2 regions of the Caloranaerobacter ferrireducens genome follow, and region 1 is predicted to be linked to the other one. Evidence: riboswitches for the same ligand, from Rfam matches in the RefSeq annotation. Region 1 holds a riboswitch; the other holds the start of a gene.
The links. A riboswitch is a leader RNA that binds a small molecule or an ion and turns the genes downstream of it on or off. The one in region 1 is predicted to bind S-adenosylmethionine.
Positions count from the first base shown of each region.

Region 2: linked by a shared signal. The riboswitch ahead of metK (methionine adenosyltransferase) and the one ahead of BFN48_RS09590 (methionine ABC transporter ATP-binding protein) in region 1 are both predicted to bind S-adenosylmethionine.

Region 1 covers NZ_MDJR01000006.1:94,899-100,208, forward strand. Annotated here, with positions in the region: gene BFN48_RS09570 (FMN-binding protein) at 1-42, opposite strand, end outside; gene BFN48_RS09575 (SOS response-associated peptidase) at 256-849, opposite strand; gene BFN48_RS09580 (regulatory protein RecX) at 892-1,527, opposite strand; gene BFN48_RS09585 (metal-dependent hydrolase) at 1,543-2,127, opposite strand; SAM riboswitch class I at 2,357-2,463, shown strand; gene BFN48_RS09590 (methionine ABC transporter ATP-binding protein) at 2,587-3,597, shown strand; gene BFN48_RS09595 (methionine ABC transporter permease) at 3,590-4,243, shown strand; gene BFN48_RS09600 (MetQ/NlpA family ABC transporter substrate-binding protein) at 4,256-5,059, shown strand; gene BFN48_RS09605 (YitT family protein) at 5,143-5,310, opposite strand, start outside.
Region 2 covers NZ_MDJR01000004.1:164,108-169,417, reverse strand. Annotated here, with positions in the region: gene BFN48_RS08080 (phosphodiester glycosidase family protein) at 1-18, opposite strand, end outside; gene BFN48_RS08075 (tRNA 2-thiocytidine biosynthesis TtcA family protein) at 51-761, opposite strand; tRNA gene BFN48_RS08070 (tRNA-Pro) at 910-986, opposite strand; gene BFN48_RS08065 (COG2426 family protein) at 1,498-1,971, shown strand; SAM riboswitch class I at 2,245-2,351, shown strand; gene metK (methionine adenosyltransferase) at 2,716-3,903, shown strand; gene pyrB (aspartate carbamoyltransferase) at 4,152-5,075, shown strand; gene BFN48_RS08050 (aspartate carbamoyltransferase regulatory subunit) at 5,068-5,310, shown strand, end outside.

The DNA of each region.
Region 1 (5,310 bases):
TGTAATTATTGTAAAAATAATAATATAAGATATCCTTTTCATGCTCAAAACTCCTTTTCGATATTTTTATAATCCATAGGAAATTATATTCCTTGCTGAGCTGTGGATAATTTTGAATATAATTTCCGTAATGGATTTCAACAAAATCTTCCTTAATTTATTTAAATCGAAGATTTTGTTATATTATCTACACATAAATAATATTATTATATCATTAGCCTTAAGTAAAGAATATAATATATCTCAATTCAAATTTTATACTCTTGATATCTCAATTTTTACATCATCTATCGGCTTTAAAAGTTCTTTAAGGTTTTCATCTTTAATACTATTATTAAGCCATATTTGTTCACTATCCCTATCTAAAATAACAGGCATTCTATTATGAATACTGCTAATTTTTCTATTAGCATTTGTAGTTAATATAGTAAAGCAATCTACATATTCTCCATTTTTATTTTTAAAAGAACTGTATATTCCTGCCATTGAAAATAAATTTTTATCTTTTAAATATATTTTATATTTTATACTTTTGCCATTTTCCTTCTTCCATTCAAAAAAGCCGCTAGCTGGAATTAGGCATCGCTTATTGTAAAAAGAATATTTAAATAACTTTTTAGTATCTATAGTCTCGCTTCTTGCATTTATAATCAATTTTTTTAAATATGACAAATCAAATCCCCACTTCATTAGCTTTATCATTCGTTTGTTACCATTATTTATGATTATAGGGACTTCATTTGAGGGAAATATCTCAGGCATAGATTTAATTAAAACATCACAATAATTAATATTAAATCTTCTTGATATTTCCTCAATATCGGCAAAAAGATAATATCTCCCACACATATAACCACTCCTACTTATAATCAACAATTAGATTTCTTAATTTTAACTGCTAAAATCCTTCATAACAGCATTCACAACTTTTCTTATAATTTCATAATCGTATCCTTTATAGGCTAAATGTTGAGATAACTTCTGATATATTTTATTTCTCTCCTTATCTTTTATACTTCTTAATTTTTTCTTAGCTAAATAAACTGCATTTTCATAAATTTTTTCATCTTCTATTTCTGAAATAACTTTGTTTATTATATCTTCACTTATTTTTTTCTTTGTTAATTCAAATATGATACGTTTTTTTCCATATTTATTGCTACTTAATTTATTTCTAACATAACTTTTTGCATATTCTTCATCATCAACCATTTTATAATTCTTTAAAATTTCTATTACATTATCTATAATTTCATCTTGATAACCTTCTTTAGATAACTTATCTCTAAGTAACATCTCACTATGCATTGTTCTCGCCAATATACTAAAAGCTTTATTTTTAGCTCTTTTAAGGTTTTCATCAAATATTAGAAGTTCTAACTTTTCTTTATCTACTTGAACTCCTTCTTCAATTCTAAATTTATAAATAACTTCTTTATGAACCCCAGCAAAAAATTCATGATCAATATATATATTAACTTTTTCTTTATTATTTTTTTGTTCAACTATTTTGGTAACAATGCCCATAATTATTCCTTCTTTCTAAATCCCTATAATCTTGAGCAAAACATAAATCGAATAAAAGCATGAACCCTTCAATATCAATTCTTCTTCACTACCACTTTTTATAGTAAAAGGAGATGAAATTTTAATACTACATGGGTAAAATAGCTCTATGCCTCCCTTAGTAAGAAAATCAGCAATTAAATGGCTAATATAGCCTATAATGAAACCTTTATATACTCCAATTAAATTATATCTTATTGCTAAAATTTTAACAACCATTGAAAATAGTAAAAGACCTAACAAACTATGAGTAAATCCTCTATGATGAGATAATCCTGTAAAGGCTAAAGTTATAGATAAAATTTTTAAAAGCCTACTGTTTAAACTTATACCGAAATAAATACATCCAAAACTTAAAGTTATATAAAATATAAATTTAAATATTTTATTTTTCCTAAAAAGAAGTTTCTGATTTAATTTGCTCTTGGGATGATCTATATCTGGTAATAAAGCCCCCAAAACTGTTGAAGAAATAAAAATAATACCCTTTTCCAAAGAATAATCTGAAATGGCAGTAACCCCAGCTGCAATTCCTAGCATAACATGTGTCTTACCCTTCATCTTTTGTATCCTCCGGCTGATTCTTATAAATATTTCTTATAAATATATAGAACACTAGTTCTAGTATACCATAGATTATAACTTATTTAAATAGCTGAAACAAAGCTATTTAAATAAGTTTGTTTCTTAGTGCTTTTTAACAAAAACTGTTTAACCAAAAAAAAAGTATTGACAAACTCTATAAAATGATTTAGAATTTTAGACTATAGTGACAAAAATAAATAATACGCTCTTATCCAGAGAGGTGGAGGGACTGGCCCTATGAAGCCCGGCAACCTGTGTTCCAAAACACAAGGTGCCAATTCCTGCGGTATAAGATATACCGAGAGATGAGAGAGAGAAATAAGTTTTTTATGCCTCTTTCATCTGAAAGAGGCTTTTTTAATACCCTCCCTGCAGAAGGGGTATTATTATAACTATTTTAATTTAGTACATTAAATTGATAAAGGAGTGAAGTAATTGATTGTAATTCAAAATCTCAGCAAAATATATGAAAGTAAAAATGAAAAAATACATGCTTTAAAAGATATCAATTTAGAAATAAAAAAAGGTGAAATTTTTGGAATCATGGGTTTAAGTGGAGCAGGAAAGTCTACTCTTATTCGCTGTATAAATCTTCTTGAGAAACCTACTAGTGGTAGTGTTTTTATTAACAAAAAAGACATAACGGTTTTAAATAAACATGAACTCAGGGAAATAAGAAAACGTATTGGAATGATTTTTCAACATTTTAATCTCCTTAACTCAAGAACTGTTTTTGAAAATGTAGCTTTTCCACTTGAAATTTCAGGTTATAACAAGAAACAAATTAAAGAAAGAGTAGAAAATTTGTTATCTTTAGTTGAACTCTCAGATAAAAGGAATGCCTATCCTTCCCAGTTAAGTGGAGGACAAAAACAAAGAGTTGCTATAGCTCGTGCTCTTGCTAATCAACCAGATATTTTACTGTGTGATGAAGCAACTTCTGCTCTTGACCCTAAGACAACAAAATCTATTTTGAAACTTCTTAAAGAAATTCAAAGTAAATTTGGTCTTACAATAGTTCTTATAACACATCAAATGGAAGTAATTCGTGATATTTGCGATAGAGTTGCAATTATTGAAAATGGAAAAATAATCGAGTTAGATACAGTTGAAACAATATTTACAAATCCTAAAACAAAAACTGCTAAAGCCTTTGTTTCACATATTCAACATAATAAAGAAGAAATTAGTTTTCCTAAGGCGTCTGGTTCTAGGGTTATTAGATTAAAACTTTTAGGTGAAGTTGTAAAAAAGCCTATTATTTCTCAATTGATTAGACATTTTTCAATAGATATTAATATTCTATCAGGTAATATAAATGAATTACAAACAACAAATATAGGGACTCTGCTTATACAAATTTACGGAAAGAATGATGAAATAGAAAATGCAATCAAATGGCTTAAAAAAGAGAAAATAGGATTGGAGGTTGTATGGAATGGATAATTTGATAGAATTACTTTTTCCTTCTTTATGGGAAACAATTTACATGGTAACAGCCTCAACAATATTTGCTCTAATTCTAGGTTTCCCTCTAGGTATTTTACTAGTAGTTACAGAAAAAAACGGTATTTGGGAAAAACCTATACTAAATTCAATACTAGGAACTATTATAAATGTATGTCGTTCTTTTCCATTTATTATTTTGATGATTCTAGTTTTCCCTCTATCGCGTATCCTTGTAGGAACTTCTATAGGAACTACAGCCAGTATAATACCATTAGCAATTGCAGCTGCTCCTTTTGTAGCAAGGATTATTGAGAGTTCCTTTAAGGAAGTAGATAGTGGAGTTATAGAAACAGCTTTAGCAATGGGAGCTACAATCCCACAAATCATTTTTAAAGTACTTATTCCTGAAGCTTTGCCTTCATTAGTACTTGGTATCACTCTAACAATCATAAATTTAATTGGCTATTCAGCTATGGCTGGTGCTATTGGAGGAGGTGGTTTAGGAGATTTAGCAATACGTTATGGGCTTTATCGTTTTGAAACTGGTGTAATGATTGCATCTGTAATAATAATTATTCTACTTGTACAGGGAGTACAAGCTATAGGCAATAAAATTGCATTGAATATTAGTAAAAAAAGATAAGGAGGAATAAATATGAAAAAGTCTTTAATTCTATTACTAATTATTTCTATATTAGGTGGTGTTATTCTTAGTGGTTGCCAATCTTCAAAAGAAGATAATAATGTACTAAAAGTTGGGGCTACTCCAGTACCTCACGCGCAAATACTTGAAGTAGTAAAAAATAAACTTAAAGAGCAAGGGATAGATTTACAAATTATTGAATTTACTGACTATGTAAAACCAAACTTAGCCTTAGCAGAAAAAGAAATTGATGCAAACTTCTTTCAACACATACCATATATGAATAGCTTTGCTAAGAAAAACAATATAGATATTGTATCTATAGGAGCAATACACGTTGAACCACTTGGATTATATTCAGAAAAAGTAAAATCAGTGGAAGAATTAAAAGAAGGTGCAGTTATTGCTATACCAAACGATCCTACAAACTGCGGCAGAGCTCTTATACTTCTTGAAAAAAATGGGCTTATAAAACTTAAAGAAAATGCAGGTCTTGAAGCTACAGAAAAAGATATAATTGAAAACCCAAAAAGATTTGTGTTTAAATCCTTAGAAGCAGCTCAACTTCCAAGAGTACTTAAAGATGTTGACGGTGCTGTGATTAATGGAAATTATGCCTTAGAGGCAGGTCTTATACCTACAAAAGATGCTATTTTGCTTGAAGATGGTGATTCTCCTTACGCAAATATTGTAGCTGTTAGAAAAGGAGAAGAAAACAATCCAAAATTAAAGGCACTAATTAAAGCTCTTCAATCAGAAGAAGTTAAGAAATTTATTGAAAAAGAGTATAATGGAGGAGTTATACCAGCATTTTAATACTCTTTGAAATTGTTAACTAATATTAAGGCTAAACATATTAAACCCTCCTCTTAATTTGTTGTTTTAAGAGGAGGGTTTCCTTATTCAAACATATTAAACCCTTCACCTAATACTTCACGTACTGTAGATACTGTAACAAATGCTTTATTATCAATTTTCTTTATATAGCTTTTTAATCTGATAAATTCTTTTTTATTCATAACAGCCATTATAACAGGTCTAGTTTTATTCGTATATGCACCCTCTGC
Region 2 (5,310 bases), on a different contig from region 1:
TTTGAAAAGTCTATTCATAGTTATCCCCCTTTGAATTCAGTAACCAGTCACTAAAACCACAAATTTAACTGTTCTTTATTTTTGATAGCTGTAATAAGTCTGTCTCTTGCTTGAGGAATATCTTTATATACATTTTTCATAAGATGTTTTACATATTCTCTTTTGGTATTTCTATTTGCAGGACAAGGACTTTCTACAGTAGGTAGGTTATGTTTTTTAACAGCTCCTTTTATTTGATGTTCTGTAACATATATCATAGGTCTGATTACTGTAATATCTTTTCTGGACATATAAGTTTTAGGTGAAAAAGTATTTATTCTTCCTTCATAAAACATGCTTAAGAATAATGTTTCGATGGCATCGTCTGCATGATGTCCTAGAGCTAGTTTATTTAAACCTTTTTCTTTCATGAGGTCATGCAGGGCTCCTCTTCTCATTCTCGCACAAAGCGAACAAGGATTTTTTTCTTTTCTAATATCGAAAATAATTTTACCTATTTGGGTTTCTTTTATAGTATATGGGACATCAATTTCTTTTACGAATTCTTTTACTTTAGATAAATCAAAATCTTCAAAACCCAAAGTTAAAGTGATAGCTTCTAATTCATATTTTACTGGACTAAATCTTTGGAATATCTTTAATCCATATAATAGAGTCAAACTGTCTTTTCCGCCTGAAACTCCAACGGCAATTCTATCGCCATCTTCTATAAGGTTAAATTCTTCTACTGCTTTTCTTATTGCCCCTACTATTCTTCTCATGTAATCAATCCTTCCTCTTCTTGTGTGTAATGTTTGTATTAAATGGATTTGTTTGTAATACTTATTATATACTATTTAGCTAAGGTTTAGATTACAAAAGGATTACAAAACAAAAAAACAGCTGAGAATATTCTCAGCTGTTTTTTTCTGGTCGGGGTGGAGGGACTCGAACCCCCGGCCCCATGGTCCCAAACCACGTGCGCTACCAAACTGCGCCACACCCCGTTGACTTGTCACGAATGTTATTTTAAAACATATTGAGTTAACTTGCAATACTGTTAACAACCAATCAATTGAAATTACATTAGAAATTCTAATTAATTCTTAGTTTTTCTTTATAATTCATAGGAAATTATAATAAAATCTTATATAAAAAAATTAATGTTGATTTTATTGAAACTTTTTCTGGCATGCTTACATGCCAGAGTCGTTATAAACTTCGTTAAATTGTGGATAATTTTGAATATAATTTCCGTTTATGGATATAGGCAAAATCTTCCTAAATTTATTTAAATCCAAGATTTGGTTCTAATTCTTACCATTATGAAATAACCAATGTAGAATTGCGAAAAAATATTTCTATTTTTTTCTTCATACTATATAATTTATTATAGTGCTGTCTTTCGTTGTTCGCTGTTCGTCGTTCGAAACGCAAATTGCAAATGATGGATCGAAAACAAGAGGCGAAAAGCGAATAGCGAGCGACGAATAACCAATATAGAACGAGGTGATTTATATGTTAGTGCAAACTTTAAAAGTTTTAAAGGATGAACTCATTGTAATGCTTGTTGCTGCTGCACCTATTTTTGAATTAAGAGGAGCGATACCACTTGGAATAGCTATGGGTTTTACACCTGTACATAGTACAGTATTAAGTATTATAGGTAATTTAATACCCGTACCTTTTTTGCTTAAGTTATTGAAACCTTTATTTGATTATTTTGGAAGGACGAAGATGTTTGGTAAAATTGTAGACTGGATTAAGCAAAGGACTTTAAAAAGAAGTAAAAAAGTTGAGAAATATAGTGCTTTAGGGTTATTTCTTTTAGTAGCAATACCATTACCATCTACTGGTGCTTGGACTGGATGTGTAGCAGCGACTTTGTTTAATATAGATTTCAAATATTCTTTTCCAGCAATTGTGGCAGGTGTATTTACAGCCGGATTAATAGTTTTTATTTTAAGTAATCAAGTTGTTGGATTGATGTAGATAGTTAGGTACTAGGTACTAGATATAAAAAAGAAGACAGGGAACAGAGGACAGGGGACAGGAAAAAATGCGAAATAAATCGCTGTTCGCTATTCGTTTTTCGCTGTTCGTCAAATAAAGACAAGAAGCGAATGGCGAATGACGAATAGCCAATGACGAAAAATACTGACGACAGTTAGATTATAAACTTTATGAAAAATGAAGAAAAAACTGTTGACTTAGTTTGCAAGCTGTGATATTATACTTTGAGGACAATTTAATAAAAATCTTGATACCTTATCAAGAGTGGTGGAGGGAATGGGCCCTGTGAAACCCGGCAACCGGTAACTAAAGTTACACGGTGCTAAGTCCCACAGAATGTAGATTCTGAAAGATGAGGTTTAATTCAGAGTATTACCTCTTCCTTTTGGAAGGGGATTTTTTTAATTTTGGGTACTAGGTGCTGGGGCAGAGAAATGTAAAATTGAAAATTTTTTGTAGCGGAGAATTAATTCTCCGCTACTATGGAAGATACTCTGCTACAGATGACACGATATGTTGAAATTGGTCAATAGTCGATAGTCAATAGACTAATGACTACTAACTAATAACCATCACCTGTGAGTTGACAACTTATGATATAACATAAAAAAACTATAATTGCTAATAATAACCATGTAAACTCTATCTATATTTAATGTTGAATTTAATATTTAACATTTAAAATTTTAAATTTAAAATTCATATTGTATGGGAGGTATGAAGATGAGAAAATGGTTATTTACTTCAGAATCAGTTACTGAAGGACATCCTGATAAAATCTGTGACCAAATTTCAGATGCAGTGCTTGACGCTATATTAAAATGCGACCCAGAAGCAAGAGTAGCATGTGAAACATCAGTTACTACAGGACTAGTTTTAGTATCAGGAGAGATTACAACTAAGTGTTATGTAGATATACCAAAAATCGTAAGAAAGACTATTGAAGATATTGGTTACACTAGAGCTAAGTATGGTTTTGACTGCGATACTTGTGCAGTTTTAACTTCTATTGATGAGCAGTCTCCTGATATTGCTATGGGAGTTGATGAAGCATTAGAACACAGAGAAGAAGCAAAAGATGAACTTGACTTAATTGGTGCTGGAGACCAAGGTATAATGTTTGGTTTTGCTTGTAATGAAACACCAGAACTTATGCCACTTCCAATATCATTAGCACACAAATTAGCAAGAAGATTAGCAGAAGTTAGAAAGAATGGTACTCTAGATTACTTAAGACCAGATGGTAAAACTCAAGTTACAGTTGAATATCATGACGATAAACCTGTAAGAATAGATGCGATAGTTATTTCTACTCAACACAGTCCAGAGGTAGATTTAAAGACTATCGAAAGAGATTTAAGAGAACATGTAATAAGAAAAGTTATACCAAATGAATACTTAGATAATGAAACAAAATATTACATCAACCCAACTGGCAGATTCGTAATAGGTGGACCTCAAGGAGATGCTGGTTTAACAGGAAGAAAGATTATTGTTGATACTTATGGTGGATATGCTCGTCATGGTGGTGGAGCATTCTCAGGAAAGGATCCTACTAAAGTTGACAGATCAGCTGCATACGCTGCAAGATATGTTGCAAAAAATATAGTTGCTGCTGGATTAGCAGATAAATGTGAAGTTCAACTTGCATACGCTATAGGTGTTGCTCATCCAGTTTCAGTACTTGTAGATACATTTGGAACAGGAAAGATAGAAGAAAGCAAAATTGAAGAATTAGTTAAGAAACACTTTGACTTAAGACCTGCAGCTATCATAAGAGATTTAGACTTAAGAAGACCAATTTACAGACAAGTAGCTGCATACGGACATTTTGGAAGAACAGATATAGATTTACCATGGGAAAAGACAGACAAGGCTGAAATATTAAGAAAAGAAGGTTTAGGTGAATAATATTTAAAATATCCTTGACATATAATCTTGTTCATAGTAGAATAATTGAAAGACAAAGTATCTTTAACCTAGTCCAGAGAGGCTAGGAAGGTATTAAATAGTGGCGTTTGTGTGTGTATATATAGCACATGGCTTAATTGTCGTGTCTATATGACTATAAATGTGCTTATAACCTTCCTCGTCTCGATGAGGAAGGTTTTTGTTTTGCCTTTAATATAGTCCAGTGAGGCTAAAAAGGAGGAGATAAAATGTTAAAAGGAAGGCATTTAATTGAACCAAACGATTTTACTATTAAGGAGCTAGACGAAATATTTACTCTAGCAGAAGACATAATTAAAAAACCAGATGCTTATTCAGACATTTGTAGAGGGAAGTTATTGGCAACACTTTTCTATGAACCTTCTACAAGGACTAAATTTAGTTTTGAAGCAGCGATGTTGAGATTGGGTGGAAATGTAATCGGTTTTTCAGAAGCAAAATCAACTTCGGTAGCAAAGGGAGAAAGTATTGCAGATACCATTAGAACTATCGGATGTTATGCAGATATAGCTGTAATGAGACATCCTAAAGAAGGTGCTCCAAAGCTTGCTTCAAAATATTCCAATATTCCAGTTATAAATGCAGGTGATGGAGGACATCAGCATCCAACCCAGACTCTTACCGACCTTCTCACTATTAAACTTATCAAAAAAAGCATTTCTAATCATACAATAGGACTTTGTGGTGACTTGAAATTCGGTAGGACAGTTCATTCTCTTGTAAAAGCATTATCCAGATATCAAAATATAAAGTTTGTTTTTATATCCCCATCTGAGCTTAAAATTCCCCAATATATTAAGGATGAATTAAAAGGACATGAATATTATGAAACTTCTAGTCTGGAAGATGTAATAGACAAGCTGGATATACTGTATATGACTAGAGTTCAGCGAGAAAGATTTATTAGTGAAGAAGAATATTTAAGACTAAAAGATAGCTACATTCTTACATTAGAAAAATTAAAGAATGCAAAAAAAGACATGATAATAATGCATCCGCTTCCAAGAGTAAACGAGATAGCTATGGAAGTAGATAGTGACGAAAGAGCTGTATACTTTAAACAGGCTAGGTTTGGAATGTTTGTGAGAATGGCACTGATTATAAAATTATTGGGGGTTGAGATTTATGCTTAATATAGATGCGATAAAAAAAGGTATAGTAATAGACCATATAAAAGCTGGATGCGGATATAAGATATTTAAAGAATTAGGACTTCACAAAGCAGATTATACAGTAGCTTTAATTAAAAATGTACCATCTAATAAACTTGGAAAGAAGGATTTAATAAAGATAGAAAATGAAATAGATTTAGATTTAACAATTTTAGGATTAATAGACCCAGATATAACAATAAACATAATAGAAAAT